4 regions of the Sphingobium sp. JS3065 genome follow, and region 4 is predicted to be linked to each of the others. Evidence: predicted binding sites of a transcription regulator. Region 4 holds the regulator's gene; each other region holds the start of a gene.

The links. The regulator LexA, encoded in region 4, represses DNA repair genes until DNA is damaged. The targets are predictions, from matches to a motif close to GTTCCNCNCTTGTTCT.
Region 1: a site for LexA is predicted at 4,382-4,397, ahead of NUH86_RS02025 (S24 family peptidase). Genes of this name have one in related genera too.
Region 2: a site for LexA is predicted at 4,850-4,865, ahead of NUH86_RS13920 (MmcB family DNA repair protein). Genes of this name have one in related genera too.
Region 3: a site for LexA is predicted at 2,503-2,518, ahead of uvrA (excinuclease ABC subunit UvrA). Genes of this name have one in related genera too.

What each region holds. Positions count from the first base shown of each region.
Region 1 is NZ_CP102664.1:395,409-403,028, forward strand. It holds gene mobF (MobF family relaxase) at 1-2,673, shown strand, start outside; gene NUH86_RS02010 (hypothetical protein) at 2,726-3,022, opposite strand; gene NUH86_RS02015 (DUF6961 family protein) at 3,038-3,241, opposite strand; gene NUH86_RS02020 (thermonuclease family protein) at 3,232-3,657, opposite strand; gene NUH86_RS02025 (S24 family peptidase) at 3,667-4,314, opposite strand; gene NUH86_RS02030 (SMODS domain-containing nucleotidyltransferase) at 4,601-6,046, opposite strand; gene NUH86_RS02035 (hypothetical protein) at 6,043-6,906, opposite strand; gene NUH86_RS02040 (hypothetical protein) at 6,925-7,071, opposite strand; gene NUH86_RS02045 (helix-turn-helix transcriptional regulator) at 7,198-7,620, shown strand, end outside.
Region 2 is NZ_CP102664.1:2,840,343-2,847,962, reverse strand. It holds gene pdeM (ligase-associated DNA damage response endonuclease PdeM) at 1-325, opposite strand, end outside; gene NUH86_RS13950 (rhodanese-related sulfurtransferase) at 379-1,227, shown strand; gene NUH86_RS13945 (hypothetical protein) at 1,292-1,555, opposite strand; gene NUH86_RS13940 (M48 family metallopeptidase) at 1,560-2,294, opposite strand; gene NUH86_RS13935 (YcgN family cysteine cluster protein) at 2,251-2,676, opposite strand; gene NUH86_RS13930 (SCO family protein) at 2,680-3,336, opposite strand; gene NUH86_RS13925 (ankyrin repeat domain-containing protein) at 3,384-4,019, shown strand; gene NUH86_RS13920 (MmcB family DNA repair protein) at 4,335-4,838, opposite strand; gene NUH86_RS13915 (cell wall hydrolase) at 4,939-5,586, opposite strand; gene NUH86_RS13910 (DUF1491 family protein) at 5,759-6,097, opposite strand; gene NUH86_RS13905 (PaaI family thioesterase) at 6,087-6,590, opposite strand; gene NUH86_RS13900 (PTS sugar transporter subunit IIA) at 6,550-7,017, opposite strand; gene hpf (ribosome hibernation-promoting factor, HPF/YfiA family) at 7,137-7,620, opposite strand, start outside.
Region 3 is NZ_CP102664.1:191,697-199,316, forward strand. It holds gene uvrA (excinuclease ABC subunit UvrA) at 1-2,491, opposite strand, end outside; gene NUH86_RS00990 (septal ring lytic transglycosylase RlpA family protein) at 2,617-3,189, shown strand; gene NUH86_RS00995 (UrcA family protein) at 3,719-4,054, shown strand; gene NUH86_RS01000 (LytR/AlgR family response regulator transcription factor) at 4,199-4,942, opposite strand; gene NUH86_RS01005 (sensor histidine kinase) at 5,008-6,117, opposite strand; gene NUH86_RS01010 (hypothetical protein) at 6,266-6,493, shown strand; gene NUH86_RS01015 (hypothetical protein) at 6,692-6,943, shown strand; gene NUH86_RS01020 (winged helix-turn-helix domain-containing protein) at 7,049-7,417, shown strand; gene NUH86_RS01025 (hypothetical protein) at 7,577-7,620, shown strand, end outside.
Region 4 is NZ_CP102664.1:2,414,051-2,421,670, reverse strand. It holds gene NUH86_RS11780 (citrate synthase) at 1-261, opposite strand, end outside; gene gltX (glutamate--tRNA ligase) at 279-1,733, opposite strand; gene NUH86_RS11770 (ComEC/Rec2 family competence protein) at 1,781-3,925, shown strand; gene lexA (transcriptional repressor LexA) at 3,916-4,602, opposite strand; gene NUH86_RS11760 (hypothetical protein) at 4,757-4,915, shown strand; gene NUH86_RS11755 (molybdopterin molybdotransferase MoeA) at 5,004-6,185, opposite strand; gene moaC (cyclic pyranopterin monophosphate synthase MoaC) at 6,182-6,682, opposite strand; gene trpC (indole-3-glycerol phosphate synthase TrpC) at 6,679-7,470, opposite strand; gene trpD (anthranilate phosphoribosyltransferase) at 7,467-7,620, opposite strand, start outside.

The DNA of each region.
Region 1 (7,620 bases), 1.5 Mb from region 4:
TCGCTTCTCGCGCTTGTCGGCGGCGACAAGCGGATCATTGATGCCTATGCCGCAGCCGTGAAGGAGACGCTCGCCTGGGCGGAAAAGAACCTCGCTGAAACCCGCATGGAAGTGCGCGGACGTGAGAAGATCGCCCAGACCGGCAACTTGCTCGTCGCGCTGTTCCAGCACGACACCAACCGCAACCAGGAGCCGGGCGCCCATATCCATGCCGTTGTCGCCAACGTGACCCAAGGGCCTGACGGCAAGTGGCGAGCGCTTCGCAATGACAAGCTCTGGGAGCACAATACGCTCCTCAATGCGATGACGATGGCGCGCTTCCGGCTCTCGGTTGAAAAGCTCGGCTACGAAATCGGCGAGATCGGCAAGCATGGCAATTTTGAAGCGGCGGGGGTGCCCCGGCACATCCGCGATGCCTTCAGTACCCGCCGCGCCGAAATCGTTGCTGCGCTTGAAGGGATGAACGGCAAGGGGCTGGCCGCGCGCAATGCCGCCAACCTCATGACGCGCGCGGCAAAGCAGACGATCGAGGATCGCAGTTCGCTTGGTCAGCAGTGGCGCGACCAGGCAGCACGGATCGGTTTTGACCCCGCCGAGGTTATCGCTAGGGCCAATGGCCGGGCTGCCATGGACATCGGCGGGGTGCCAACGCTCGGCGGGTTCGTTCGCGACGTGGTCGAGCACGGTCGGGGCATCGCTCAGGCATTTGCCGAGCGATTGGGACTGCGCGCTGGCGATCCACTGGTCCCGCGCGATCTGGCCAGAAAATCGCCGCAGGAGATTGCCGCTGTCCATGCGGTTGCTTCGGCTGTGCGCCACCTCTCTGAACGCGAAGCAGCCTTTGCCCGCACCGACATTTACAAGGTGGCCCTGGGGTTCGGATTGCCGGTGGCCATGCCGGAGATCGAGCGCAGGGTGGGGCAATTGCTGCGACAGGGCGAACTCGCGCGCGGCAAAGGGGCGGACCGGGGACTTGTCACAACGGTGGGGGCCATTGCGACCGAGCAGCGGATTGTCGCGGCCGTTGAAGCAGGGCGCGGGATGGCACCGCCCATCGTCGATCCAGCCGAGGCAGGCGCACGCCTACAGGCGCTTTCCCAGCTCAAATATGGGATCACCCTCAACCAGGGGCAGGAGGCCGCAGGAAGGCTTCTCCTTGGCTCCAGCAACCGCATTGTGGCCATCCAGGGGGTGGCGGGGGCAGGCAAGAGCACCGTGCTCCAACCCGTCGCCGACATTTTGCGGGAGGAAGGCAAATCCGTACTCGGGCTCGCCGTCCAGAACACGCTCGTGCAGATGCTGGAACGCGACACCGGGATCCCATCAATGACCGTGGCGCGGTTCCTGAAGCGCCATGCCGCGCTGCTCGAAGGCGGAGACAAAGCGGCCCTTGCGTCGGCGCGCAGCGAACTGCACGGCACCGTAGTCCTCCTCGACGAAGCCTCGATGGTCGGCAATACCGACAAGGAAAAGCTGGTCCGGCTGGCGAACCTTCTCGAGCTTTCGCGCTTCGCCAGTATCGGCGACAGGAAGCAATTGGGTGCGGTCGATGCCGGCAAACCCTTTGAGGTCATGCAGAAGGCTGGCGTCGAGACAGCGACCATGAACATCAACTTGCGCGGTCGTGACCGGGCACTGCGGGCTGCCCAGCATGCCGCACAAGGCGGGCAGATCGAAGAAGCCTTGCGCCACCTCGGATCGAATGTCGTCGAGGTCGGGGAAGGGGCGGCTATCGAGGCCGCCGCAGCATGGCTGGCGCTTGCACCCGCCGAGCGTGAGCGGACCGCCATCTATGCGTCGGGGCGCACACTGCGCAGCGAGGTAAACGAGGCCGTGCAGACAGGTCTCAAGGCAAATGGCGAATTGGGGCAGCCTGCGCTCAAGCTCGACGTGCTTGCGCGCGTCAATACGACACGCGAGGAACTGCGGTATACGGGCACCTATGTTCGCGGCATGGTGGTTGAAGTCGACCGCGACAAGCGCGCCCAAGGCCTCACGCGCGGAACCTACCGGGTGGTTGAAAGCGACCCGAAACGCGAGCGTGTCACCCTCGAGAACGGGCAGGGCAAGCACTTCGAATTCAGACCAGGGAAGCTCCGGCCGCAAGGCGAGCATGCCCCCCTGCGGCTCTACGAGCTGAAGCCTCTTGAACTCCATGCCGGCGACCGCATCCGCTGGACGGACACGGACCACAAGCGCGGCCTGATCAATGCCGATCAAGCCCGGATTACCGGGATCGACAGCAAGTCCGTTAAACTGACTACATCGATGGGCATCGCGCATGAGCTGGCAAGGGAGGATCCGATGTTGCGGAGGCTAGACCTCGCCTACGCGCTCAATGCCCACATGGCGCAGGGATTGACCTCGGACCGAGGGATCGCGGTCATGGACAGCCGGGAGCGCAATCTGTCGAACCAGCAGACGTTCCTGGTGACAATCACCCGTTTGCGTGACGGACTCACGCTCTTCGTCGACAATGCGTCACGGCTCGAAGCTGCGGTCGGGCGCAACACCGGCATGAAGCGCTCGGCGCTCGAAACCGTCGATCTGCTCCGCGATGCGGCGGCCCAGGGGCAAGCAAAGGGCGATCAGATGGATAAGGTACAAGCGCCCGGTCGCGAGCCACCCGAGCGTGACCGCTCGATCGTCAAACCCTTCGAAATCGGCATCTGACAGCAGTCGCAAGAGGGCTCGTCGCCTGAGTTCAAAGGCATGCAGATTGACTTTATGTTCCTAATTTGTTCTCAATGCGGCCATGCCCCGAATCGCTGACGATATTCTGCTCACCCATCTGGAAGTGGCGCTTGCGGTAGCCCCCGAGCCAGTTCTCTGCGGACTCAATGCCGACGACCCGCGCCAGCAGCGGAACGCCCGGGTCGATCTCGCGCGGCATCTGGTCGAGCGCATGCGCGGGTTCGTAATCGAAGGCGAAGGCGGTATGCGCGGCGAAGGGCAGGCCTGTCTCTTCCTGGGCGATTTTTCGCCGATCGGTTGAGCAGTGCCACAGGGCGCTGTCGACCACTTGAAGACGTATCGGTCAGTGCCGGGACGTCGGCGCATCCCTGAGGTCTGCCAGGTCGGCAATTCGTCTTGCGATCTCTTGCCAGGTGCGGACACCTTCCTGATCACCGGCGAGGGCAAGAGCGCCGATCTGCTCGGCCACATGGCGCCGGGCATCATGCCCATGGGTTGTGAGAACCTGGTTGGCGCAGGCCCAGAGCTCCCAGTCGCTCAGCGGCAACGGTGGTTCTTCCAGTAGCGGTCCCACCGCAGCACCGTTCCGGTGCGGACCATCGCACAGGATAGATCGGCGCCCGAGGCAAGGGTGCACCAGGCCGCTGTCCGCGAGCCACCGGCCGAACCTTCAGAGCGGCAGTGCATGGCCGGGGCAAAAACGATCACATGCCCTGTCGGGATTGTCCCGCGTGAGCCGCCGAAGAGCGAAACGAGGCGGTCGCGCGCTTCGAGCGCAGTGGCGGGCGGGCAGGGCTGGTTGGTCCGGCAGGTGCCGTCCATCTCGCGCGCTGCAATACCCGAAATACGGATATGCGGGCCCTCCGCGCACCAGATCGGTCCATCGCCGTCCCAGACATGGGTCGGGGTACAGGTGAAGCTTTGTCCTGCCGCGACGACGGCGGCTGCAAGTGTCAGGAACATTTTGAAACTCTACTGTAGTTTGCGGCCGAACCAGAGCACCCGGCCGACGATGTTGATGGCGCGGCGTTCGAGCCCGTGCCAGCTTGGATAGGCGGCATTGTCGCTCACCACCGAAATCCGCCGTCCCTGGGGTTCGATGGCGATCCGCTTGACGCTGAGCGCGTCATCCATGCGCAGGACATAGATGCCGTCGCGAAGCCGTGATTGGCCGTCACCGAGGTCGACCATGACCTCGTCGCTGTCGTTGAGCGTGGGTTCCATCGAGTCGCCATGAACATGGATGATCGACAGACTTGAAGCCTTGCTTGGGGTGAGCTTGCGGAGCCAAACTTCGTCGAAACCGAATTGTCCGCTTTTGCTTTCCATTTCGGCGAGCGCGCCGTGACCGGCGGAGGCTTCAACGTCCAGAACCGGGATCTGCACCAGTTCGACAACAGGTGCGCTGCGATGAGAGGGGGCGCCCAGCACGCGCTCATCCACGCCAAAGAAGCGCGCGAGAATGTTGCGATCGCTCTCGTCCAGATACCGCGGGCTGCCTTTGCGGATGTACTGCTGGATGTAAGAGACATTGCGACCGAGGAGCCGGGAAATTCCCGAGTAGGTGCAGCCCTTGCGGGATGAGATGAGCTCGTCGAGAGCCTGTCGTGCTTCGTCCATCACACTGTCCTGTCACGAATGCTAGGAAAAATCATCCTAGACTCTAGGACGCCTTCCTAATATGAACATAACAAGAACGCAAGAGCAAAGCGAGTCGGACGGCGATGGAGCTACTGGAGCAGATCGAGACCTTTCTGGTGCGGACGAATACACCGCCGAGCAAGTTCGGGCGCATGGCAGTGGGAGATCCGCGGTTCGTGGAAGATTTGCGTTCTGGTCGTAGGCCGAGGCGGAAAACGCATGAACGGGTGAAGGAATATTTGTCCATTGCAATAGCGGAAATAGGTCACAAGATTACGACGTCAAATGGAGCACTCTGTCCTACCAATGTATCATCGGCGCGGCGTATCAGGAATGCTTCGACAAAATGTACACCCCGCCAACTGAGTTCCTCCCAGCGTCTGGCACCAACGGACGGTGCGTAAAAATCACCACGTCCCTGATGACGGGAAAGCGCGGCATAGCCTGTATTGGTGACGCGCCACTCAACACGATAACTGGAATCGATCGGTGCACCGCCCCACAGGCGTGCCTCAAACCAGAGGCCTCCATGAGCAGGAAGGGTGTCACCAGACGCGACCCGCCTTTCATCTGATGAGCGTCGGTGAGGATGGTATGTGGCCGTTACATTGACGTGGACCGGCGCCCCAGATCCACGAACCCACTGGGGGTCATGAAGGTGTGGAGGGCGGTAAAACCACGACGGAAGTATCCTGGTTCCGAAATCGCGAACTGCCTCAACCAAACGATCGGGATGGTGCGCCACACTGCTTAGCAAGGATCCAACGGTGATGGTCGCCTCGTCAATGGTCGCTGCAATCTTGGCGAGAGCGCCCTTACCGAATTCCTCTCCAAAAATTCGCTGCCAGGCAGATATGCTCTTGCTGAAGTCTTCCTCGGCAATGGCGTCATCGATCCAGCCTCGATATTTGTTCACAAACGAACGGAAGTTCGAGTACTCTTCATCGGTGAGGAGGGTGCCGAAGTCCTCGTCAGCCTGAGACGGATTGGAAACCAACGGCCGCGTTGCATTCGCTTGAAGGTAGTCGTCCAGCCTTCCCATCACTGTCTGCAGCGCGGATGGGGTGTCCTCGAATGCGGTCGTATTTTTGTCCAGCCAAGTAATTCGGTAGCCCAGCAATGTGGTCAGAAGCACTGAGGGGCACTTAAATGTCTTCTTGATGCCCCGCAGGTATTTTAGAAGACGCGTGACCTTGCGGAAGCTGTTGCTCCCTGAATAGCCGTTCCGCTCATTGAACCACTCAGTGTAGCGCTGGGGGTCGCTGCTTTCAAATGCGTTGGTTATCCGGTTGCATACTTCTTCAGACCCGTTGCCGTCTCGACCGACTACGAGCGGCGCAACGTCGATTTTTCGTTCGCCGGCGTAGGTTATTGTCACACAATGTGAGTAGCTAGAGACCTTGTCCCTATAGGTGGCACTTTCGCGGAATACCTGCCGGAGTGTGTTGATGTAGTCCCTTGGCTCCCAACCATCGACGTGCGAGACGCGCACCAGAATGTCGGCGTCAAACGGGCTTCCGGCGATTGGCTTTATGATTGTCCTTTGGGCCCACGATCCCTGCGCAAGGAAGCTTCGCAAGCGGGGCTCCCAATTGGAGTCGCGGATAAAAGTCTTAATGGCTTCGACGCTCGATTCCAGTTGGCCGAGCCGTGTCGTGTTCAAGTCAACGACGCCATCCATGAAATTCTTAAACAGTGCGGTGTGCTTCATGCGCCAGCGCTCCCGGTAGCTGCACGTGCTTCGTCGCGGTCGCGCTTATATTCAGCCCATCTTCGGTTGAGCCGGTTCTCCATACTCGCGAACACGCCTGGGACGGCTTCAGGAGCACTCTCCATCGCGTTGTTGTAATCGGTCATCGCGAGCAGGACGTCGCCTTGAGGAAAGCCTTTGGCATGTGCAGCAGCCATGCGGCTCTGGACGGACTCGGCTTCCCTGAACGCCTCTCGATGCTCGGTCATGGCGCCGAATACATCGGACGAGAGCAGGAAAACGAGGATCGCGAGAACGACCTTGATGCCGGTGATAGCTGTCACACGGTCCGTGAAAGGCACGCTAGCCAATGCGGCTGCGACCGCGAGCGCGATGAAGCCGACGAACAACGCGCCCATCGCGTTTCCGCTCATTCGATGGATATCCTTCGAATAGAAGGCCGATTCTTCGAGCAGCTCGCCAAGCCGCCGGTAGCCGGGAGGGGCTCCACTCGCATAGTAATCTGGGTTGATCTTGGCTTCGGCAAGCCCTTCATCGACGGTGAAGACCTGCCGAAGGCGCTGATATTCTTCAGGCGAGAACTCGGCGCCAAGACCACCGAGGATCAGGCTGGCTCTGCGCGCGGAATGGGCGGCGGACCTAGCGCGCCGATATACGCCTCGGACGATCCACCAAACGACAATCAGAATGGGTCCGACTATGGCGAGCAAATAGAGTAGTGTTTCGCCAGCGATCACCACGGATAAAGCAGTTGGCACGACGGCAAGAAATTGGACAACCAAGAGAATGAGGCGCCACTTCGATGCCTTATCAAATTCGGCCCTGAGATAGCCGACGAGATCGTTGGCGGAAATGGACATTGTAAATAACCTCCAAGTTCACTTCTTCTTGTTCGGGCGCTGCGTCAACGCCGACGCAGCGGCCGATTTGGCTGCGGTGCTCGACTTGGGATCGCGCAGCACCTTCGAGGCCGCAGTCGCGACCTTTTTGCTCGTAACTTCACTCTTCGAAGGTGTCTTGGCCATGTGGTCCTCCTGTTGCCCGACACGGTTTTGCTTGACGCGACTCCCGTGATGGGAATAGAAACTACACACGTCGTGCAGATGTGTCCATATAGTTTTTATCTGCATCCGGTTTGGAGGAAGATTCGGATGGCGGAAAGCCTGACGACATTGAAGTGGGGCGTGGAGCGTCGCCTCGAGTTCATCGAGTTTCGCCTGTTCTGGGAGGGCGGGGTCAATCGTTCGGACATCATCGATATGTTCGATGTCTCCGTGCCGCAGGCATCGAAGGATCTGACGCTCTACCAGGAGCGAGCTCCACACAACGCCCTCTATGACAAGAGCGCCAAGCGGTACGTCGCGAGCGACCTTTTCGAGCCCCATTTTCTCAAACCCGACCCGGACGGCTACCTGTCGCGCCTTCGGTCGGTTGCTGAAGGGCTGATCGACTTGTCGGAATCTTGGATCACCCAGGTTCCTGAAACTGACATAGCCTTGACGCCACGAAGGGATGTCGACGCAGCGGTCCTGCGCACGGTTCTCAGCGCAGTGCGCGATCACCGCTCGGTGGAC
Region 2 (7,620 bases), 430 kb from region 4:
CGGTGATCCAGACCCAGTCGAGCCGGTCCGTCAGCGCCGCCAGCCGCGCCCGCGTCATCGGATCGAGCCGCGCCGCGCCATCGGCATCGTGAAAACTGTCGCCCAGGGACCAGACCGCCGTCGCGCCCGTCCGCTCCACCAGCGCCTCGATCATGTCCAGTGTCGCCCGGCTGTCATGCGGCGGCAGGAACTGGCCGAAACGGGCATACCAGCTCGCCTTCTCGAAATGCAGGTCGGCCACCAGCAGGGCCGACCGCGCCGGCCAGAACAGCGCGGCTTCCGGCAGCGCCAGAAATTCGTGACCCGCGAACGAAAGGGGAACCATGACCTGCCTATGCGCCCTTGCCCTCCGGCTTTCAAGAGGGCGGCGAAGCGGCTATGGGCGCAGCCATGGAATCCGCTTTCACGATTGCCGCGCTCTACCGCTTCGCATCCTTCCCCGATCCGGATGCGATTGCCCGCGATTTGCGCACGGTCTGCGCCGATCTTGGCACGTGCGGCACGCTGATCGTCGCGGGTGAAGGAATCAACGGCACCGTCGCGGGGGGCGAGGCGGCGATCAAGGCGCTGGTGGCGCATATCCGCACCCTGCCCGGCTGCGCCGATCTCGACGTCAAATATGCCCAAAGCGACGACGCCCCCTTCGCCCGAATGAAGGTGAAGGTGAAGACGGAGATCGTGACTTTGGGCGCGGGCGACCTGGATCCGGCGAACCAGGCGGGCGCCTATCTCGATCCGGCGGACTGGAACGCGCTGATCGCCGATCCCGACACGGTGATCATCGACACGCGCAACGCCTATGAAGTGGCGGTCGGCAGCTTCGAAGGCGCGATCGATCCGGGCACCCGCTCCTTCCGCGATTTTCCCGGCTGGTTCGACGGTTTTGCCGAAAAATTGCGGGAGGAAGGCCGCACGCCCCGCATCGCCATGTTCTGCACGGGCGGCATCCGGTGCGAGAAATCGACCGCGCTGGTCCGCGCACGCGGCTTTGAGGAGGTCTATCATCTGCGCGGCGGCATATTGCGCTATCTGGAGGAAATGCCTGAAGCGGACAGCCGCTGGCAGGGCGATTGCTATGTCTTCGACGAGCGGGTGGCGGTGGGCCATGGGCTGAAGGCAGGCGATTACGTCACCTGCCGCGGCTGCGGGCTGCCGCATTTGCGCGATGCCGCCCATGATTGCGCAGCGGACGGGTCTGGCGTCTGGCCACACAGGGCAGGGCGCTAACTTGGGCCGCGCCCCAAAGGAAAGCCAGGCCTGTCACGGGACTGGCCCCCGCCCATGGCGCACTTCATTCAACCGGCGTCTCGACCAGTTCCGCTATCTCGAACGCATAGCTTTTCCACCCGCGCATCCTGGCGCCATCCTCCGCCGCGCCCCGCTTCTTCTTCGCCTCCGCCAGGGAGCGCGCATGGCCCCAGAAGACCTCCGTCCTGCCATTTTCCAATATCGCGACGATCCGCCAATAATGAGTGAAGGCGTCCGCCGTCGGCCCGATGGTCTTCACATAGCCGTCCGGCATGGTGGCCGTCAGATAGCGCTTCTTCCTGCCCATGCGCCTAGCCCACAAAGCGATGCAGCGCAGTCCCATGGGCGCGCAGCCACGCCCGCGCCGGTCGGGGATCTTCCCCCAATATCCGCCTGTGCACCGCGTGGAAGGCCGGGCTGTGGTCCATGTGCAGCAGATGCGCCAGTTCATGCGCCACGGTCGCCCGGCGCACCTCCGGCGGGCAGAGGATCAACCGCCAGCTATAGCGGATCGCGCCGCTGGATGCGCAACTCGCCCAACGGCTGCGCGGATCGCCGATGCCGACCGATGCCACGATCAATCCATTGTCCCGCGCCATCGCATGGCTTTCGGTCTCCAGCACGGCCTTCGCCCGCGTCTTCAGCCAGCGCAGCACCCGCGACCCCACCGATTCCGCCGCGCCGCCGAGCAGCAACCGGTCGCCCTCCAGCCGGATCGTGCGGGGCGCGCCCTCGACCCAGCAGATGCGCACCTCCCGCCCCTCCAGCGGAAAGACGATGCCGTCACCCAGCGTCACCAGCGCCGGTTGCCGCGCCATTTGCGACCGGACCCAGCCCTCATGCCCCTGCGCCCAGCCGAGCGCGCGCTTCAGATTGGCGCGTGTAGGCAGCGAGAGCCGCAATTCCCCTCGCGCCTGATCCAGCGACAATCGATAGGCCTTGGCCCGCGCCGACCGGCGGACCCGTACCGGAACGGCGACGCCGTCGACGACGAGAACGGCGTCAGAGCTCTCTGTCGACAAGATGGTTTTCCCAATCGCCCGCATCGGCCTCCGCAATGGTCCAGCCCCGCACGGATTCCTTCGCCCGATGCACCGCTTCCCGGTCGCCGCAGATCAGATAATGCCATTCCGGCAGCGGCTTGCCCTCGCCCCGCAGCCGATAGGCGCAGGTGCGCGGCAGCCAGCTTATCGTCCTGACCTTGGCAGGCGTCAGCCGCACGCAATCGGGCACGAAGCGGCGGCGTTCCCTGTAATTGATGCATTGCCCGCTATGCCGGTCGAGCAGCCGGCAGGCGACATTGGTGGGGTAGATGCGCCCCGTATCCTCATCCTCCGCCTTGTGCAGGCAGCATTTGCCGCAACCGTCGCATAACGCTTCCCATTCGGCGCGGTCCAGCTTGTCGAGGGGCTTTTCCCAGAAGTCCAACCGTCATTTAATCCATTTTTCGAGGAAGGCGATGACCTTGGCAGGGTCGCCCTCATCCACGTCCGGCGTCGCCGGATCGTCCACCGGCACCAGCGCGACCGGCGCGCCATCGGTCCCGAAGAGATAGGGCGTGCGGCTGTGGCTGACCAGATAGTCGCTCGCGCCCTTCGCCTCTTCCTTGTTATAGATCACGACGAAATCCTTGGCCACCCTGGCGATCTCGTCCGGCGTGCCGGTCAGGCCGATTAGCCGGGGGTGGAAGGCGGCGACATAGGTTTTGAGGACGGCGGGCGTGTCCCGCTCCGGATCCAGGCTGATCAGGATCGGCTGGACCTTCGCGGCCAGGGCGGGCTTGTCCTTCTCGAACCTGGCGAAGCCCTGCATGATGCGTTGCAGGTCGACCGGGCAGACATCCGGGCAATAGGTATAGCCGAAATAGACCAGCCGGTACTGGCCCTTGAAATCGTCCCAGCGGACCTTTTTGCCCGATTGATCGGTCAGGGTGAAGGGCGCGCCGATGCTCGCCCCATGCAGGTCGCCCCGGGCGCTCTCATCCCCGCTTGATGCATTGCCTCCCGTTCCCATATTACAGGCTGCCAGCAGGGCGATGAGCGGCAGGGCGAGCGAAATCAGCGCTTTGTTCATGGCGCCGCCAGCCATGCCCTGCTATGGCCCGATTTGCAAATCCCAACGGGGCTATGGACAAAATGACAGGACGTTTTCCGGCTTGGATGGGCGTTGGCCGTGCCGCCGCTCTGGCCCTGGCGCTGTTGTCGCCGGTCGCGGCGCCGATGGCCGCACACGCGCAGTTTTCCGACAATTACAATTTTCTGAAGGCGGTCAAGGATGCCGACGGGCAGAAGGTGACCGACCTGATCCAGAAGCCCGGCTCCACCGTCATCAACAGCCGCGACGTGACCACGGGCGACACCGCGCTGCACCTGGTGGTCGCCCGGCGCGACAATACATGGCTGACCTTCCTGCTGGCCAAGGGCGCGAACCCGAACCTGACCGACAATGGAGGCAACACGCCGCTGATGGACGCCGTGCAGGCCCGGTTCGAGGAAGGCGCGCGCAGCCTGCTCACCTATAATGCGCAGGTGGACAAGGCCAATGGCAGCGGCGAAACCCCGCTGATCCGGGCGGTGCAGCTTCGCGATGTGGGGCTGGTCCGGCTACTGGTGGCGCAGGGGGCCAATCCCGACAAGCGCGACACGATCGCCGGCATGTCGGCGCGGGACTATGCGGAACGCGACGGCCGCACGCCGGGGCTGACGGAAGCGCTGAGCGCGGCGAAGACGACGGCCGCGCCCAAGGGACCGGTGCAAGGGCCGGTATTCTGATTTTTGGGTAACCCAAGACATTCCTTCTCCCTTGAGGGAGAAGGATATGGAGCCTTGCTGAGCGGAGCGAAGCTAGGCGCAGTTGGATGAGGGGGTGCGGGCCTGCGGCCCGCGCGATCCTGTGGATCGAGCGAACAGGTAAGGGCTGCCCCGCAGCCCTTAGATCATGCCGGGGGCATGATCGACCTGTTCGCTCCCTCACCCAGCGACGACCAAGGCAGCAAGCTGCCAAGTCTACGCAGCCTCGGCCAGAGTCACGTGCCTCTGGCAGACCCTCCAGGGAGAGGGGTAAAAGAATGACGGCTAACCACCCAATCAGCCGAAATTACCGCCTAGTTCCGCCGCATGATCGGGGTCGGCCAGCGCCGTCAGCCGCCGCGCCGCCCTTCGGGCGAAGCGCAGCGTCTCCGCCTTGCGCCGCGCCGCCGCCAGTGGTTCCATGGGCGCAGGGCGCACCAGTTCGGCATCATATTGGTCCGCGACGATCAACCCCGTCCGCCCCGGCCACAGCGCCTCGCTCTCGAACAGCGACAGGTCGAAGCCTGACGGCACCGCCCAGAAATAGCGGTCGCAATAGTCGAAATAATCCGGCCATTTCATGTCGCCCAACAGGTCGGCGCGGCTGCACTTGATCTCCACGATGGTGATCCGCCCCGCCCCGTCCAGCGCCATGATGTCGGCGCGCCGCCCATTGGGCAGCGGCACCTCCAATATCCCGCTCATGTCGTGGCGGAAGAACAGGCGCAGCGTGCCCCGCGCCACGGCCAGCGCCGTGCCGTCGGTCAAGGGCGAACAACTGTCGGAAAGATCGGAGTCCATTCCCGGTTCTTAGAACAGGAAGGGAACAAAAGGAAAGGGCCGATTCAGGAAACTCCCGAACCGGCCCTTCTTCACCCCCTGCGCGCTCGGCGCGAAAGTGTCAGCGATAGAAGATGTGGTTGTCGATGGCGGCCAACTGGCGCTTGCCCCAGCCCGGCGAGACGCGGCGGGCATGGAAATAGAGCGCGCCTTCGGCCTGGCTGTCCCAGCTATCTTCCATTGCGATCTGGGCGATGGCGACGGCTTCGCGCCAGCTTTCGCTGCCCATGCGGATCGACGGCATGCCGTTGCCGCGCACGAAGCTGAACTGGCCCGGCTGATAGACGACCCCGCACAGGCTGTCGGCGAAGCGGCCGGACCGGGCGCGGTTGATGATGACGCGGGCGACGGCCAACTGGCCTTCCAGGCTTTCGCCCTTGGATTCGAAATAGACGGCGCCGGCCAGGCACTTCATGTCGCCGGAAACATCCTCGGCCATGCCTTGCGCATCCACGAGGGCGGCGAGATTGTCGGCCTTCACATCGGCGCTGTCGGAAAGGGGAGCCAGCGACTGCACGACTTCGCGCGGCGCGGCAAAGGTGACGGCGGGCTTCGCGCCGGCCGGAGCTGCATTCAGCTCAGTGGTTCCCGGAAGGGGCAGGACCGACGGAGCCGCTTCGGAAGCGCTCGACATGTCGGCCGTATTCAACGCCGCAGCGGCGGAAAGGGAAAATGCCGCGACGATCGCAGCCTTCAGACGAAAACTCATTATTGCTCAAAATCATGCGGTTCTTGGCCGGGACGTCAAAACCCAAAACACCGACGTCCGGCCGCCCCCCGTCTGCGTGTTTACCTGCATCCGCCCCCCATGGACGAAACCGGCAACCTGCGCGTTGAAAGCGTCGGGGGCCTGTGCCCGCGCGCGCAAGGGGAGTCAACGGTTAACAGATCGTTTCAGCGGCGAACCGTTCCGCATCCGCGATATCAAGCTCCAAAACCCACAGATCGGGGTCCGAAGCGCGGCGTCGCGCAAGATATTGGGCCATCGCCTCCGTCCCCTTGTCCGGGTCCGGGCCACAGCGGGTCAGGCTGAAACCGCCCGCAAAATTGGAAACGCGCTCGAACAGGCCCAGTTCCCGCCCTTTTTCAAGCGCCTGGATCAATATGACGCCGCTGATTTCATCGCCCTTGACCAGCACAGTGGCAAAACCCCCGGCAGCGGCGCAGCGCCGCACCAGCGCGTTGACCAGCAGCGCGCTGGTCAAGCGATCAGTCGGCATAGCCCGGCAGCGAGGAAAGCGGGAATTGCGATCGCATGAAGGTGCCGGTTCCCCGCCCGACCTCCTCCCCTTCGGCGTCGATCAGGCTGGCTTCGGCGACATAGACGCGCCGCTTGCCGCTGATCCAGCGCCCTTCGGCGCGGATGCGGCCCGGCCCGATCGGCCGGGTGAACAACAGGTTGAAGCTGGTGGTCAGCAGGAAACGGTCGCTGACCAGGCTGTTGGCGGCGTAGAAGGCCGCATCGTCCAGCATCTTGAAATAGACGGTGCCGTGTATCGCGCCGGCGGCATGGAACTGCGTTTCGTCCACATCGAAATGGATGATCGACCGACCCTCCACCGGGATCGTCAGTTCCGACCGGAACAGCCGGTTGATCGGCGCCGAACGGTAGAGATTCTCCAGCGCCCGGAAATGCGCCGCCTCCCCGCTGGGCGAGGCTTCGGCGCCGGAATCAGGCAGCGTCACGCGCCTCGCCACCGGCGAGCAGGGCATGAAGCGCCGCCGTCGACTTCGCGCCGCGCAGCCGGGCGACCTGCCCCTCATCCCGCAGATAGCGCGACACCCGCGCCAGCGTCTTCAAATGCTCGGCCCCGGAATCGATCGGGGAAAGCAGCGCAAAAACAATGTCGACCGGCGCTTCGTCCACCGCGTCGAACTGCACCGCCGGATCGAGCAGGACGACCACGCCGCACATCTTCTTCAGGTCGGGAATCTTGGCATGGGGAATCGCGACGCCGCCGCCGAAACCGGTGGACCCCAGCTTTTCGCGCTCCAGCAGAGCATCCGCCACCAGATCGGCGTTGAGGCCATATGCTTTCGCCGCGAGCGCCGCGACCTTCTGAAACAACTGCTTCTTGCCGTTGACCGAAAGAGCGGTGCCCAACGCATCCGGTGCGACGATATCGTTGAAATGAACCATGCCGAATCCCAGCCGAGCCGCGCCCAGCTTCGGAAAAATGACGCAATGCCCGGATCTTTAAAGTCTGGCCCCATAGGCCGCCCGCAGACCAAGGTCAACCGGCGGCCAGGGGGCGGTGATCAGCCCAGGCGCGGCTCCACCCAGCCGATGGTCCCGTCATGGCGGCGATAGACCATGTTGTAGGCAGCCGTCCCGGCATTGACGAACAGCAGCGCGTTGGTGTTGCGCAGGTCCAGCATCATCACCGCGTCGGAAACGCTGGCTTCGGGAATGTCGACGCGGGTTTCCGCCACGATCAGGGGCGCTTCGGCCGGTTCCTCTTCATCGGCCAGGGAGGCGAAAATCGTATAGCCCGCCCCGTCCAGTCCATCCGGGCCGAACCCATTGGCCCGGTTGGCTTCGGCGGCGGCCGTCTGGGCGCCGCGATCCTTCAGGCGGCGCAGATAGCGGCGCAACTGCTTTTCGATCCGTTCCGCGGCCTGTTCGAAGGCGGGGTGCGCCTCCTGCGCCTCACCCGCGCCTTTCAGGATCAGGCCGGTCATGACATGGCAGACGATGTCGCAATGGAAGGCGCCGTGCGGGGCTGGCCGGAATGTCACCTGG
Region 3 (7,620 bases), 1.3 Mb from region 4:
CCGCGTCCTCGACCGTCATGTCGAGCACGTCGGCGATGCTGTGGCCCTTGAACTTCACCTCCAGCGTCTCGCGATTGTAGCGGGCGCCGTGGCAGACGTCGCAGGTGACGTAGACGTCGGGGAGGAAGTGCATCTCGATCTTGAGCACGCCGTCGCCCTGGCAGGCTTCGCAGCGGCCGCCCTTCACGTTGAAGCTGAAGCGGCCGGGCTTGTAGCCGCGCGCCTGGGCTTCGGGGAGGCCGGCGAACCAGTCGCGGATGTTGGTGAAGGCGCCTGTGTAGGTCGCCGGGTTGGAGCGGGGGGTGCGGCCGATGGGCGACTGGTCGATGTCGATCACCTTGTCGCAATGTTCGAGGCCCGTGATCCTGTCGTGCGGCCCGGCGACGATGCGGGCGCCGTTGAGGGCGCGGGCTGACGCTGCGTAGAGGGTGTCGATGGTGAAGCTGGACTTGCCTGAGCCGGAGACGCCGGTGATGCAGGTGAAGGTGCCGAGCGGGATCGACGCGGTGACGCCTTGCAGATTGTTGGCGCGGGCGTTGTGGACGGTGAGTTTCTTGCCCGTGCCCTTGCGGCGTCGGGTGGGGACTTCGATGCGGCGGGTGCCGTTCAGATAATCGGCGGTCAGGCTGTCCTTGTGGGCGAGCAGTTCGTTGAGGTTGCCTTGCGCGACGATGGTGCCGCCGTGGACGCCCGCGCCCGGTCCCATGTCGACGATATAGTCGGCGGTGCGGATCGCGTCCTCATCATGTTCCACGACGATGACGGTGTTGCCGAGGTCGCGCAGGCGTTTCAGGGTGATGAGCAGGCGGTCATTGTCGCGCTGGTGCAGGCCGATGGACGGTTCATCGAGGACGTAGAGGACGCCGGAGAGGCCGCTGCCGATCTGGCTGGCGAGGCGGATGCGCTGGGACTCGCCGCCGGACAGCGTGCCGCTGGTGCGGTCCAGGTTCAGATAGTCGAGGCCGACATTGTTGAGGAAGCCGAGGCGCTCCACGATTTCCTTGAGGATGGCCTTGGCGATCTGGTTCTGCTGATCGTTGAGGTGGGTGGGGAGGGTCTGGAAGAAGCGCAGGGCGTCGACCACGGAGCGGCGGGTGGAGAGGGAGATGTCCTCCCCCGCGATCTTGACGGCGCGGGCTTCGGGTTTGAGGCGGGCGCCGTCGCAGGTCTCGCACGGCATGGCGGTTTGATATTTGCCCAGTTCCTCCCGCATCCAGGCGGATTCGGTCTGGAGCAGGCGGCGGTTGAGGTTGCCGATCACGCCTTCGAAGGGTTTCTTTACCTCGTAGCTTTTCTTGCCGTCGACGAAGCGGAGGGTGACGGGTTTGCCCGCGGTGCCGTGGAGGATGATGATCTTCACCTCCGGCGGGAGGTCGGCCCAGGGGGTTTCCAGGGAGAAGCCGAATTCTTTCGCGAGAGACCCAAGGACTTGCATATAATAGGGGCTGGGCGGGTTGGATTTGGCCCAGGGGACGACGGCGCCCTTCTTGAGGCTGAGGGCTTCGTTGGGGACGACCAGTTCGGGGTCGAACAACTGACGTTCGCCCAGCCCGTCGCAGGCGGGGCAGGCGCCCTGCGGGGCGTTGAAGGAGAAGAGGCGGGGTTCGATTTCGGGGATGGTGAAGCCGCTGACAGGGCAGGCGAATTTTTCGGAGAAGACGATGCGGTTTTCGGGGATGCCTGCGCCCTTGAGGGTGGCTTCGCGTTTGGGGCTCCCCCTCTCCCCAGCCCTCCCCCCCTGGGGGGAGGGAGTCAGGGCTGCGACCGTGGTGTCGGCGAGGTCGACATAGGCGAGGCCGTCGGCGAGTTTCAGGGCTTGTTCGAAGCTGTCGGCGAGGCGGGTGGACATGTCTTGGGTGACGGCCAGGCGGTCGACCACGACTTCGATGTCATGCTTGTATTTCTTGTCGAGGGCGGGGGCGTCCTCGATGGCGTAGAGTTCGCCGTCGATGCGGACGCGGGTGAAGCCGGCCTTCTGCCATTCCGCCAGTTCCTTGCGATACTCGCCCTTGCGGCCGCGCACCACGGGGGCGAGGAGGTAGAAGCGGGTGCCTTCGGGGAGCAGCATCACGCGGTCGACCATCTGGCTGACGGTCTGGGCGCTGATGGGGAGGCCGGTGGCCGGGCTGTAGGGAATGCCGACGCGCGCCCAGAGGAGGCGCATATAGTCGTAGATTTCCGTGACCGTGGCGACCGTGGAGCGGGGGTTGCGGCTGGTCGTCTTCTGCTCGATGGAGATGGCGGGGGAGAGGCCCTCTATATGCTCCACGTCGGGCTTCTGCATCATCTCCAGGAACTGGCGGGCGTAGGCGGAGAGGGACTCCACATAGCGGCGCTGACCCTCCGCATAGATGGTGTCGAAGGCGAGGCTGGACTTGCCGGAGCCGGACAGGCCCGTGATCACGATCAGGCTGTCGCGGGGGAGGTCTACGTCGACGCCCTTGAGGTTGTGCTCGCGGGCGCCGCGGACGGAAATTTGCGTGAGACTCATGGGGGCGTGTTGTTCCAGATTTGTTCTTCGGGGGCAAGGCTTCGTGGCGGGGAAGATAGGGTGTGTGCGACGAAAGGAAAAGGCGGCGCTTTTCTCCGCAGGGCCGCTGGGGTAGGGGCTGGGGGATGAGCGGGATTTCGGTTCGGATGCGGTGCGGGGCGCTGGCCGCCGCGGTGGCGCTGGCGGGCTGCGGCGGGGGCGTGAAGTTCCGGCCGGTGAGCGATGTGCCGGTGCGGGTGGGGAAGCCCTATAGCGTGCGGGGGGTGACTTATGTGCCTGCCGCCGATCCGGCTTATGACTATCTGGGCTATGCAAGCTGGTATGGGCATGAGAGCGGGAACCGGACGGCCAATGGGGAGCGGTTCGTCCCCAGGGCGGTGACGGCGGCGCATACGACCCTGCCCTTGCCGAGCTATGTCGAGGTGACGTCGCTGGAGACGGGGCGGACGATATTGGTGCGGGTGAACGATCGCGGGCCTTTTTCCGGGCGGGGGCGGATCATCGACCTGTCGCGGGGGGCGGCGGAGCAATTGGGGATCAGGGCCGCGGGCCATGCGCCGGTCAGGGTGCGGGTGGTGGAGCCGCCGGAGAAGGACCGCAGGAAGCTGCGCGAGGGGAAGGAGGCGCCGGAGCGGCCTGTTGTCGATGCGCGGACGCTGGCCAATTTGCGGGCGCAGCTTGTGGGACAAGGGCGGTGATGTCGTTCGTGGATGAATGGCGTCGGTTCGTCCCTGGCGGATGCTGCCGGGCGCGGCGGGACGGCGGATCATCGAATGGGGAAAACGGCCGTTGGGCGACGGCGCTATGATGCGGGACGTCATGGCGGCGACCTGATAAAATGCGGCCGGTGCGAGGCCCCCTCGCTGACGATATTGGAAAGAGATCCCGGAGAGCCCGACAGCTTCCTGGATGCACCCCCGGCCATTCCCTTGCGCCGGGGGTGCTTTCTTATGGGCCTTTCCGGTGGCTGTTCGTCATTTTCCGTTACGGAATATTTGTTTTCTTGACGTAAAATTGACGTTCGTCCGGGCTGGACTGCATTTGGTCGATAGGGGCGTCGTTGGCCGAGCGGGATGGGCGCCGGTCGAATGCGGGAAGCGATGTTTTTGCGGTGGGCGTAAAGCTCAGGCTGCGAAGACGGAAGCGATGATCTTATTTCTTTAGGCCGCTCTTCTCTTCGCTGGAGGTCCGCTGCGAGCGGACAGAGATGGTTGAGGAGATATTGCCATGATCGCCGCGAAAATGATCGCTGTTGCCGCTTTGCTGGGTGTCGCCGGTACGGCTTCCGCCGAGGAATTCGAATCCAACGGCAAGACTGCCGAGGTCCGTTATCACGACCTGGATCTGTCGAGCGTGAAGGGCCAGAGGGCGTTGAAAGGGCGCATCTGGCGGGCCGCGTGGAAAGTCTGCGAGCATGGCGCGACATCGGCCGAGATCAAGAAGTGCCAGTCGGTTGCCGCTGCCCATGTGCGCGGTTCGGTGGAACTGGCGATCGCCAAGGCGGGCAGTGGCGCGCGTTTTGCCGATAAGGGCAAGGAGAAGCCGGTCGTTGCAGGGAACTGAGGTTCCTTGGCTGATGCTTGAGAAAGGCCCGGTGGATGCCGGGCCTTTTTTGTTGGGCCGGAGTGTTGGGGGCAGGCATTGCGCATTTCCCCTCCACCATGCTTCGCATGGTCCCCCTCCCCATCTTCGATGGGGAGGATTTTGTTAGCGGCCGGTCAGGGCGCGGGCGTTGGCCAGGTAGGTGCGGCCGATGCGGATTTCGGTGCCGTCGGCCAGGCAGGCGGACCAGACGCCGCTGCCGTCGTGGCGCAGGCGGGCGATATGGTCGCGGCGCACGATGTGGGAGCGGTGCAGGCGGACGAATTGCTGCGGGTCCAGCCGGCTTTCCAATGAGCTGATCGTCTGGTGCAGAAGGTAGCTGCCGGCCCCCACATGCAGCCGCATATAGTCGCGTTCCGCCTCGATCCGGTCGATCTGGACGGCGCCGATGCGGATCAGTTCGGAGCGGTGGGGGACCCAGAATTCCTGGGCCCATTCGGGTTCGTCCTCCGCGCTGGTGGCGGGGGAGGGGGCGGCGCGGTTGCCCAGCGCCTGTTCGACCCGGTCGATGGCGCGGGAAAGGCGTTCATGGGCGACCGGTTTCAGCAGATAGTCCACGGCGGCGAGGTCGAAGGCCTCCACCGCGAAACCCTCGAACGCGGTGACGAAGATCACGGCGGGGCGGATGCCCATGCGCGAGGCGGCCCGCGCCACGCCGATGCCGTCGAGCAGGGGCATGGCGATGTCGAGCATCACCAGGTCCGGTTCCAGCCCCTCGATCAGGCGCAGCGCCGCTTCCCCGTCGCTGGCGGTGCCGGCCAGGGCGATGCGCGGTTCGCGGGCGCAGAGCATCTGGAGGCGTTCGACGGCCAAAGGTTCATCGTCGACGATCAGCGTCCGGATGGTCATGCTTCAACCTTTCGCAAACTGTGCCGGGAATATGGGGGATTTCGTTCGGGAAGGCTCCGCACGTCCTAGCTCCGGCGGATGATGGGGAGGGTCAGGTTTACCGCGAAGCCGCCGCCGGGGCGTGGGCCATAGTCGATCCGGCCCTGTTCGCCGAAGCGGGCGATCAGCCGGTCGCGCACATTGGCGAGGCCGATGCCGCTGCCTGCGTCGGCTTCGCCCGGCGGCTGGTCGCCATTGTCGGTGACGCTGATGTGGAGCATGCCCTGCTCTTCGCGCGCGGCGATGGCGATGGTGACGGGGGTGGACGTGCGCGACACGCCATATTTGATCGCGTTTTCGACCAGCGGTTGCAGGATCAGGCCGGGGACGCAGGCGCTCAGCAGCCCGTCCGGAATGTGGATGCTGGTCGAAAGGCGGTCGGGGAAGCGGACCGCCTCAATATCCAGATAGAGTTTCTGGAGATGCACCTCCTCCTCCAGCGAGACATCCTCCAGCGGGTCGCCGGTCAGGCTGGTGCGGTAGAAGTTGGAGAGGGAGAGGATCATCTGTTCCGCCTCGTCCCGCCGGTCCTTCATGACCAGGGAGGAGAGGGAGTTCAGCGTGTTGAACAGGAAATGCGGGTTCACCTGATAGCGCAGGGAGCGCAGTTCGGCCTGTTGGGCGGCGCGTTCCAGCCGGTCGGCGCGGCGTTCGACGCGATGCGCTTCGCTGGCGTAGGAAAGGGCGAGGTACAGCCCGGCCCAGGCGGAAAGGAAGAAATAGCGGCTGATCGCGTCCTCCACGATCTGCATCAGGGCGAAACCCTGTTCGCTGGCATATTTGCGATAATCGGGATCGGGGAAGAGCGATGCCGGGTCGTAGATGTTGAAGACGTAGAAATTGGCGGCCGCCATCGCCAGCGCGAAAGGCGCGGCCAGGGTGAAGGCGGCGACGATGCGCGTGATCAGCGGCTGGCGGTCGAAGCGGCGCAGGCAGAGATAGAGAATCCAGGTGACGACGATGCCGATCACCGACACCACGGCGCGGCGGGCGGCCATGGCCCCCTGCGCCTCGAACCCCATGACGGAGGCGCGCAGCGTCACCAGCACCGCGTAGAAGAACCAGAAACCCAGGATCGAATAAAGTGCGACCGCCGGCGGCACGCCCGGCTCGCCGTCTTCGTTTTTCATGCTCATGGCAAAAGTCTAGGCCAAGGCGGGGGCGCTGTCGCCCCTTGGCGGTGAAGCTGGTCGAAGGGTTCCATGCGTTGGTCGATCAGGGGAACCGGCGTCTGCCGCCATCCGTTGATCGATGAGGCGCCTTTGCGGCGCCGGAGAGGAGCGCATGATGAACGACAAGACGGATATTCGCCCCAACAGCCGCGAGGAGGCGGGGGACAATCGCCCGACCGATGCGCAGGACCATGCCGTGACCCAGGAAGAGAAGCTGGACGAGGGGTTGAAGGACAGCATGGATGCGTCCGATCCGCCCTCCGCGACCGCGCCGGGGGATCATGGCGATCCGGTGCCGTCTTCCGGCTTTCCGGAGGGGGAGCGTAGGAAGGATGAGTGACGGGCGGCTGAAGCGCGCCGCGATCAATGAGACGCGGGACGCGCGCGCCAGTTTTCTGTTTTCGCATCGTTTTGCGCGAAACCGGTTCCCACTTTTGCGCACGATGCTCTAGCGATAGACGGGCTTTGGAATCATGATATGATCGGGTTGGAAGGCGGCGGCGACGCGGCCTTCCGCAGGTGAGAGGAGCCAATTCATATGCCGACTTCCGCCACTTCCGCGGTCGAACGCATCGCCCGCGTGCTGGCCGGTCGTCAGCTCAGCCTGAACGGCGGGGGCGACGATCCGCATGCGGCGAGCGCAGTCGATGCCAGTTGGCAGGACCATGTCGAGGATGCCTATGCGATCCTGCACACGCTGCGCGAACCCGATGCGCAAATGGCGCAGGCGGGCGACGTGGCGGTGTGGCGCAGCATGATCGGCGCGGTGCTGGAGCGCCGGATCGGGTAGCCGCCCGTTCCGAAGGGGCGCACGGACTCGATCCAGGGCGAGGAAGGCGGCACTGTTCCGAACCGTGGATTGGCGTCCTGAACCCCGGCGTGGCATAAGCGGCGGATGAGTGGTCCGGTGCTGAAGATAAAGATACAGATTTATTGCGGCGAGGAGATCGCCATGGGACCGGGCAAGGCCGACCTGCTGGACGCGATTGCCGGCGAGGGGTCGATCTCCGCCGCCGGGCGCAAGTTGCGGATGAGCTATCGGCGGTGCTGGATGCTGGTGGACGTGATGAATCGCTGCTGGGCTGAGCCGCTGGTCGCGACATCGAACGAGGGTGCGCGGCTGACCGACTATGGCGCGGGGATATTGGCGCGCTATCGGGCGATGCAGGCGGCGGTGGCGGGGGTGGCCGACGCCGCCCACTGGCCCGATCTGGCGGCGGAAGTGCGGCTGGGGCCGCTGCCGGTGCGGAGGGATGGCGGTTGATCGCCTGGCCGCTCGATTGGGCGCATTCATAAAAATTACATGTTGCGCCGCACAAAGAAAAATGATTCCCTATGCTTGTCGGCAGAACCGGCGCTTAATCTTGCGGTAACCATAGGGGGCGCATGTTCTGCTTACGACTTGAAGTCGGAGGGCAAGAGCATGGGCACGAGTGCAAGACCAGCGGACGGGGCCATCACCCTGGC
Region 4 (7,620 bases):
GCTGACCTCCATGAAGCTGGACTGTTCGGCAAGCTGGTCGATGGGATAGCCGCGGTGCAGCAGCACGCCCTTGTCGCCATCGATATAGGTCAGGCCCGAATCGCAGCTTGCGGTCGACGTGAAGCCGGGATCGTAGGTGAACATGCCGGTGTTGGCGTAGAGCTTGCGAACGTCGATGACCTGCGGGCCAACCGTGCCGTTCAGAATGGCATAATCCTTGGCCTCACCCCCGACGCTCAAAGTGGCATTGTTATCCGACATGCTGTTCTCCTGATACTTTAATTGGCCGGTGCGTGCCTCACAGCGGCCAATCGTTCCAAGCTCTCCGCCTTCCCCAGAAGGAAAAGGACGTCGAAAATTCCCGGCGAAACCGCGCGTCCGGTCAACGCCGCGCGCAACGGCTGCGCGACCTTTCCAAGCCCGAGGCCGGCATCCTCTGCCACGTGGCGTATTGCTTCCTCGATCGCTTCGACCGTCCAGGACTGGATGGGTGCAAGAGCGTCGGCTGTCTGTCCCAGCAGCGCACGCGCGGAGTCGTCTAGCAGAGCAAGGGCCTTCTCGTCAAAATCGAGCGGGCAATTTTTGAACAAATACTCCGCGCCTTCGGCAATTTCGTTAAGCGTCCTGGCGCGGGGCTTCAGCGAAGCCATGGCGTCGGTCAGCAGTTTCTCGCCGCCATCGGGCAATGCGATGCCCAGCCTTGCCGCGATCCGGGGCGCGACCAGCGCTGCCAGGCGCGCATCGTCGGCTTCGCGCAGATAATGGCCGTTCAGATTTTCCAGCTTCTTGATGTCGAAGCGCGAAGGCGAGCGGCCGACGCCCGCTATGTCGAACAGTTCGACGGCCCGGTCGCGGGAGATGATCTCCTCATCGCCATGGCCCCAGCCCAGACGCAACAGATAGTTGAGCACCGCTTCGGGCAGCATCCCCATTTCGTCGCGATAGGCATCGACGCCCAGCGCGCCGTGCCGCTTGGACAGCTTGGCCCCGTCCGACCCGTGGATCAGCGGGATATGGGCGTAGACGGGTTCTTCCCAATTCATCGCCCTTATGATGCCTAGCTGGCGGAAGGCGTTGTTGAGATGGTCGTCGCCGCGAATGACGTGGGTGACGCCCATGTCATGATCGTCGACCACCACGGCCAGCATATAGGTGGGCGTGCCGTCGGAGCGCAGCAGGATCATGTCGTCCAGCTCCGCATTCTGGACGACGACGCGGCCCTGCACGGCGTCCTCTATGACGGTTTCGCCTTCACGGGGCGCTTTCAGGCGGATGACGAAGGGCGCGCCTTCGGGCGCTTCGGAGGGATCGCGGTCGCGCCAGCGTCCGTCATAGCGCATCGGTTGTCTGGCGGCGCGCTGCTGTTCGCGCAATTCGGCCAGTTCCTCCGGTGTCGCATAGCAGCGATAGGCATGGCCGCCCGCCAGCAACTGGTTCGCCACTTCGGCATGGCGCGGGGTGCGCTCGAACTGGAAGACGGCGGGTTCGTCGCCGCCCAGGCCCAGCCAATCGAGGCCGTCGAAAATGGCGGCCACGGCTTCCTCCGTGGAGCGGGCGCGGTCGGTATCCTCGATCCGCAGCAGGAACCTGCCGCCATGATGGCGCGCGAACAGCCAGTTGAAAAGCGCGGTGCGCGCGCCGCCGATATGCAGAAAACCGGTAGGCGAGGGCGCAAAACGGGTTACTACCTGTTTGTTCGAACCCGTGGCGCTCACCGCTTCATTCCCTGACATTCGCCCCGATTCCACTTGGCCCATTCATGATCGCGTCGCCCCCTAGCATGGCTTTCGAGCCACGACAAACCTCCGATGTCACTTCCGTCCGGGCGGGAGCGGGACGGCTTTGGCGCGGCCTGGAACTTTGGCTGGAGGAAGAGCGGGAGCGGCTGCCGCTTTGGGTTCCGGTCGCTTTGGGGACGGGCATCGCGGCCTGGTTCGTCCTGCCCAACAGGTTGGAATGGCTTGCCTTTTGTTGCGCCATGCTGGCGGCGGCGTGCGGCGCGCTTGTCCTGCCGCCCGGTGGACGGGTGCGCCGGGCGATTCTGGCGGGCAGCCTCTTGGCCTGCGCGGGGTGCCTGCTGGTCTGGGCGAAAGCGATGATGTGGGGGGCGCCGCCCTTGCCTCATGCGGCCTTTGTCGAACTGACGGGGGAGGTCCGGTCGGTCGACAGGCTGCCTGCGCGGCAGATGAGTCGCGTGCTGGTGCGTCCTGTCGGCATGCCTGCGCTGCCGTCCCTGATACGCATCAATCTTGACGACGCGATTGCCCCGGCGGGCGTGGGGGATGGGGCGATCATCCGTTTCCGGGCGAGGCTGATGCCGCCCGCGCCGCCAAGCCTGCCGGGTGGCTATGATTTTGCGCGGCGCGCCTATTTCGACGGGATCGGCGCGACCGGGCGCGCCCTGCGGCCCATTTCCGTCCTGCGGCCAGCGACGGCGGAACCGCCGCTGCGGGCGCGGCTGTTCGCGCATATATTGGAACGGGCGCCGGGACAGGGGGCCGGCATCGCCGCCGCTCTGGCGACTGGGGATCAGGGGGCGATCGCCGAAGCCGATGCCGCGGCGATGCGGCGGAGCGGGCTTGCCCATCTGCTGTCGATCAGCGGGCTGCACGTCACGGCGTTGATCGCGGCGGTGATTTTCCTGTCGATGCGGGTGATGGCGCTCAGCCGGCGGGCGGCGCTCGATTGGCCGTTGATGCTGGTCGCGGCGTGCGGCGGCGCTTTGGCGGGCATTGGCTATACGCTGCTGACCGGGGCGGAAGTGCCGACCGTGCGGTCCTGCGTCGCCGCCATGCTGGTGCTGGGCGGGCTGGCGATGGGGCGGGATGCGATCACGCTCAGGCTGGTGGCGGCGGGGGCGCTGGCGGTGCTGCTGCTCTGGCCCGAAGCGCTGGTGGGGCCGAGTTTCCAGATGAGCTTCGCCGCCGTGGTCGCCCTGGTGTCGCTGGGGGAGCATCCCCGCTTCCGCGCTTTCCTGTCGGCGCGGGACGAGGCGATGTGGCGCCGGGTGGCGCGCAATCTTGTCGGCATGCTGGCGACCGGGTTGGCCGTCGAACTGGTGCTGGCGCCGATCGCGCTTTTTCATTTTCACAAGGCGGGCGTGCTGGGGGCTGTCGCCAATCTGGTGGCCATACCGCTGACCACCCTGGTCGTCATGCCGCTGGAGGCGACGGCTTTGCTGTTGGACCTGGGCGGATGGGGCGCGCCCTTCTGGTGGCTCACGGCGCGGGCGCTGGACCTGTTGCTGCTGGTCGCGCATGGGGTGGCGTCCAGCCCCTGGGCGGTGGTTCTGGCTCCCGCGCAATCGGGGCTGGCGTTCGGCCTGATCCTGTTGGGCATGCTGTGTTGCCTGTTGTGGCGAAGCCGGTGGCGCTGGGCGGGGCTGATGCCGGTGACGGCCGGGGTGGCGATGGTGCTGACAAGCTCCGTGCCTTCCATCCTGATAAGCGGGGACGGTCGCCACGTCGCGGTCCGCACCGCGAATGGCGGCATGGCGATGCTGCGTGAACGGGCGGGCCGCTATGTGCGCGACGCCATGATGGAGAGTGTCGGTTATGACGGCGCGCTGGAGGCGATGGCGGCGCTGCCGCAAGCGCGCTGTTCTGCCGATCTCTGCGCTGTCCGTCTGACGGGCGGGGGCCGGAACTGGAACCTGTTGCTGACGCGGAGCGGCATGCGGATCGACAATGGGATATTGACGCGGGATTGCGCGCGCTCCGACATCGTCGTCAGCGACCGGCGCTTGCCGGGTTTCTGCCGCCCCCGCTGGCTGAAGGTCGATCGACAGTCCCTGGCCTCGACCGGCGGCCTTGCGATCGATCTCGACCATGGCGGCATAAGGCGGGTGAAGGCCTGGAATGACGAGCATCCCTGGGTGGCGCGGCCCGCGACCCGGCCGCGCCGATTCCCCGGACGTCAGTTATAGCGCCGCAGCAATCCGGCCAGCTTGCCCTGTATGCGGACCTGCCGGGGATCGTAGATTTGCGGTTCATAGGCGCCATTGGCGGGATCGAGCCGAACCTTCTGCCCCTCCCGCCGGAAATATTTGAGCGTAGCCTCATTCTCGTCGATCAGCGCGACCACGATCTGCCCCTCCCTCGCCACGTCGGTCCGTTGGATGAGGGCGAAGTCGCCGTCGAGTATGCCCGCTTCGACCATGGAATCCCCCGCCACTTCCAGCGCATAATGATCCCCGGTGCCCAGCAGGGCGGCGGGCACGGAGAGCATATTCTGCCCCTCCAGCGCCTCTATCGGCACGCCCGCGGCGATGCGGCCGTGCAGCGGAATCTCCACTATGTCATTGGCGGCGACCGGCGGCTTGCTTATCGCCGACCCGGTCGCCAGGGCCGTGGTGGCAGGCGCGACGGGCTTGGGCGCGCGATGCATGGCGTCGGGCAGCTTGAGCACTTCCAGCGCGCGGGCGCGATTGGGCAGGCGGCGGATGAAGCCGCGTTCCTCCAATGCGTTGATCAGGCGGTGAATGCCGGATTTGGACCGCAAATCCAGCGCTTCCTTCATCTCCTCGAAAGAAGGGGAGACGCCTCCCTCCTCCAGCCGGGTCTGAATGAAGCTCAGCAATTCCTGTTGCTTGGGTGTCAACATCTCGCCTTACCCTCTTTAGAACGGATGGAGAACGCATAGGAAACGGACAGGGGTAAGTCAAGCGCCTAACGGTTCGCCGCATTTGCGGGAACGCGGCGGCGAGCGGGCCGTTTACACGACTGCCTTCCTGGAAGAAGGCGAATAGGAGAGTAAGATGCCCAACCAGAATAATCAGGGCGGCGGTCAACGCCGCGATCAGCAGGGCGGCGACCGCTCCAGCCAGGGCGGACGTCAGCAGCAGCAGGAAAATCGCCAGGGTCAGATGGGCGACGAAAGCCGCAAGGACAAGGCGCCCGATAAGCAGCAGCGCTGAAAAGGGTTGGCCGTCGTTCAGGACATGATCTGAATGCAGCCGCTTCAACAGGACTGCACTGGAAGGGGTCGCTTCGCGGCCCCTTTCCTTATGTAAGGGGCAGGACCGTGACGGAAGCGCCGGCCTGGGCGGCGGTTGAACCGGCGGCGCGCAAGATGAGACAGTCGGCCATCGCCAGGGCGGCCGTGGCGGCGCTGTCCTGCGAGGTTACCGAAACGACGCCCGCTTCGGTGCGGAAGGCGCGCAGATAGTCATCCCGTTCTCCGGTGGCGGGAAGGGGAGCGGAGAGGGTTGCTGGCGCCGTGCGGGGCAGGGGCGATGCGGCGCCCATCAAGTGGCGGACCAACGGCAGCAGGAACAGCGTCGCGGTGACGAAGGCCGACACGGGATTGCCGGGCAGGCCCAGGAAGATGGCGGACCCCAGCGTGCCTGCCATGAGCGGCTTGCCGGGGCGCATGCGGATCTTCCAGAAATCGAGCGAGCCACCCGCGCGGGCGAAGGCCGGGCGGACGATGTCATGATCCCCCACCGACGCGCCGCCGGTCGACACGATGATGTCGGCCTGCCCGGCGCGGGCGAAGGCCTGGGTCACGTTGTCGAGATCGTCGGGCACGATCCCCAGGTCGATGACGTCGCAGGGCAGGCTGCCCAGCAGCGCGGCCAGCATGGGGGCGTTGGAGGAGGGAAGCTGGCCCTCCACGGCAGGCGCGCCGGGCGGGACCAGTTCGTTGCCGGTGGAAATCAGGGCGATGCGCGCGCGCCGGGCGACGGGCAAGGCGCCATGGCCGCCCAGCACGGCAAGGGCGATCTGCGCGGGGCCGAGCGCAGCGCCCCTCTTCAAAAGAAGGCCGCCCTTGTGGAAGTCCGAGGCGGCGGCGCGGACATTGCGGCCGAGCGCCAGCGCGCCGCCCAATCCCCGCAGGAGCGTTTCGTCCCGCGCCGCATCCTCCTGGATCAGGACGCTGTCCGCGCCCTGGGGCAGGGGAGCGCCCGTGAAGATGCGGCAGGCTTCACCGGGGGCCAGGGGCGGAGGAAGCGGCCCGCCCGCCGCGCTTTCGGCGGCGACCCGCCATGGCCCAGGCCATTCGCTTGCGCGGATCGCATAGCCGTCCATCGCCGACAGATCGGCCCAGGGCTGGTCGCGCAGGGCGGCGATATCTTCGGTCAGCCAGCGACCGGCGCAGGCGGCAACGGCCACATGCTCCGTCGGCAGCGGCGTCGCGAGCGCCATCAGGCGGCTTTGCGCTTCCGCGACGGGGAGCAGGCTCATGCCGCTTGCCCGTCCCCGCCGGTCCGGTTCCCCGCGGTCCAGTCGCCGGACTTGCCGCCGGTCTTGGCGAGCAGGCGCACGTCGCCGATGATCATGCCCTTGTCGAGCGCCTTCGCCATGTCGTAGACGGTCAGCAGCGCCACCGTCGCGGCGGTGAGCGCCTCCATCTCGACACCTGTCTGGCCCGCCGTTTTCGCGGTGGCGGTGACGGTGACGCCGCCCTCGTCCAGATCGAGGTCGATGCTGACGGAACTGAGCGCGATCGGATGGCAAAGCGGGATCAGGTCGGCGGTCCGCTTGGCGGCCATGATCCCGGCCACGCGGGCGACGGCCAGCACATCGCCCTTCTTCACCAGCCCCTGCGCGATGGCGGCGGCGGCTTCCGCGCTCATGCCGATGCGGCCGGTGGCGACGGCCTGACGCGCCGTCACCGCCTTGGCCGAGACGTCGACCATATGGGCCGAACCGTCATCGTCCAGATGGGTGAGCCTGCTCATCGCCCTGTCAGCAGATTGCGGGTGGCCGCTTCGACATCGGCCTGTTTCATCAGCGTTTCCCCGACCAGGAAGCAGCGCACGCCATGGTTCGACATGGCGATCAGGTCGTCATGGCCGCCGATGCCGCTTTCCGCGACGAAGGTGCAGCCTTCCGGCGCCCGCTCGACCAGTTCATAGGTGCGGGCGAAGTCCACGGTGAAGTCGCGCAGGTCGCGATTGTTGACGCCGATCAGGCGGGAGCGCAGCTTCATCGCCCGTTCCAGTTCCTGCGCGTCATGCACTTCGACCAGCGCGTCCATGCCCAGGCCAAGGGCCGCGTCCTCTATTTCCGCCATCTGATCGTCGTCCAGCGCGGCGACGATGATCAGGATCGCGTCCGCGCCCAGCGAGCGGCTTTCCAGCACCTGCCACGGATCGACGATGAAATCCTTGCGCAGCACCGGCAGGGCGCAGGCGGAACGGGCGGCCATCAGATAATCGTCATGGCCCTGGAAATAGGGTTCGTCGGTCAGCACCGACAGGCAGGCCGCGCCCCCGGCGGCATAGGCCTGCGCATGGGCGGGCGGGTCGAAATCCGGGCGGATCAGGCCCCTGGACGGGCTGGCCTTCTTGACCTCCGCGATCAGGCCGAAGCCGGAGCGGGCGGCATCGTCCAGCGCCTTGCGGAAGCCGCGCGGGGGCGTCTGCTCGGCGGCGCGGGCGTGCAGCGTGGAAACGGTGATCGCGGCCTTGCGGCGGGCGACTTCCTCCCGCTTCACATCGCAGATTTCGATCAGCTTGTTGGTCATGGGTAGGCAATCCAGCAATTGAGGAGCGCGTTGGCAAGGCCCCGGTCGATGGTTTCGGCGGCTTCCTCCACCCCTTCGCGGAAATCGGATACGGCGTCCGCGACGACAAGGGCGGCGGCGGCGTTCAGCAGCACCGCGTCCCGGTAAGGC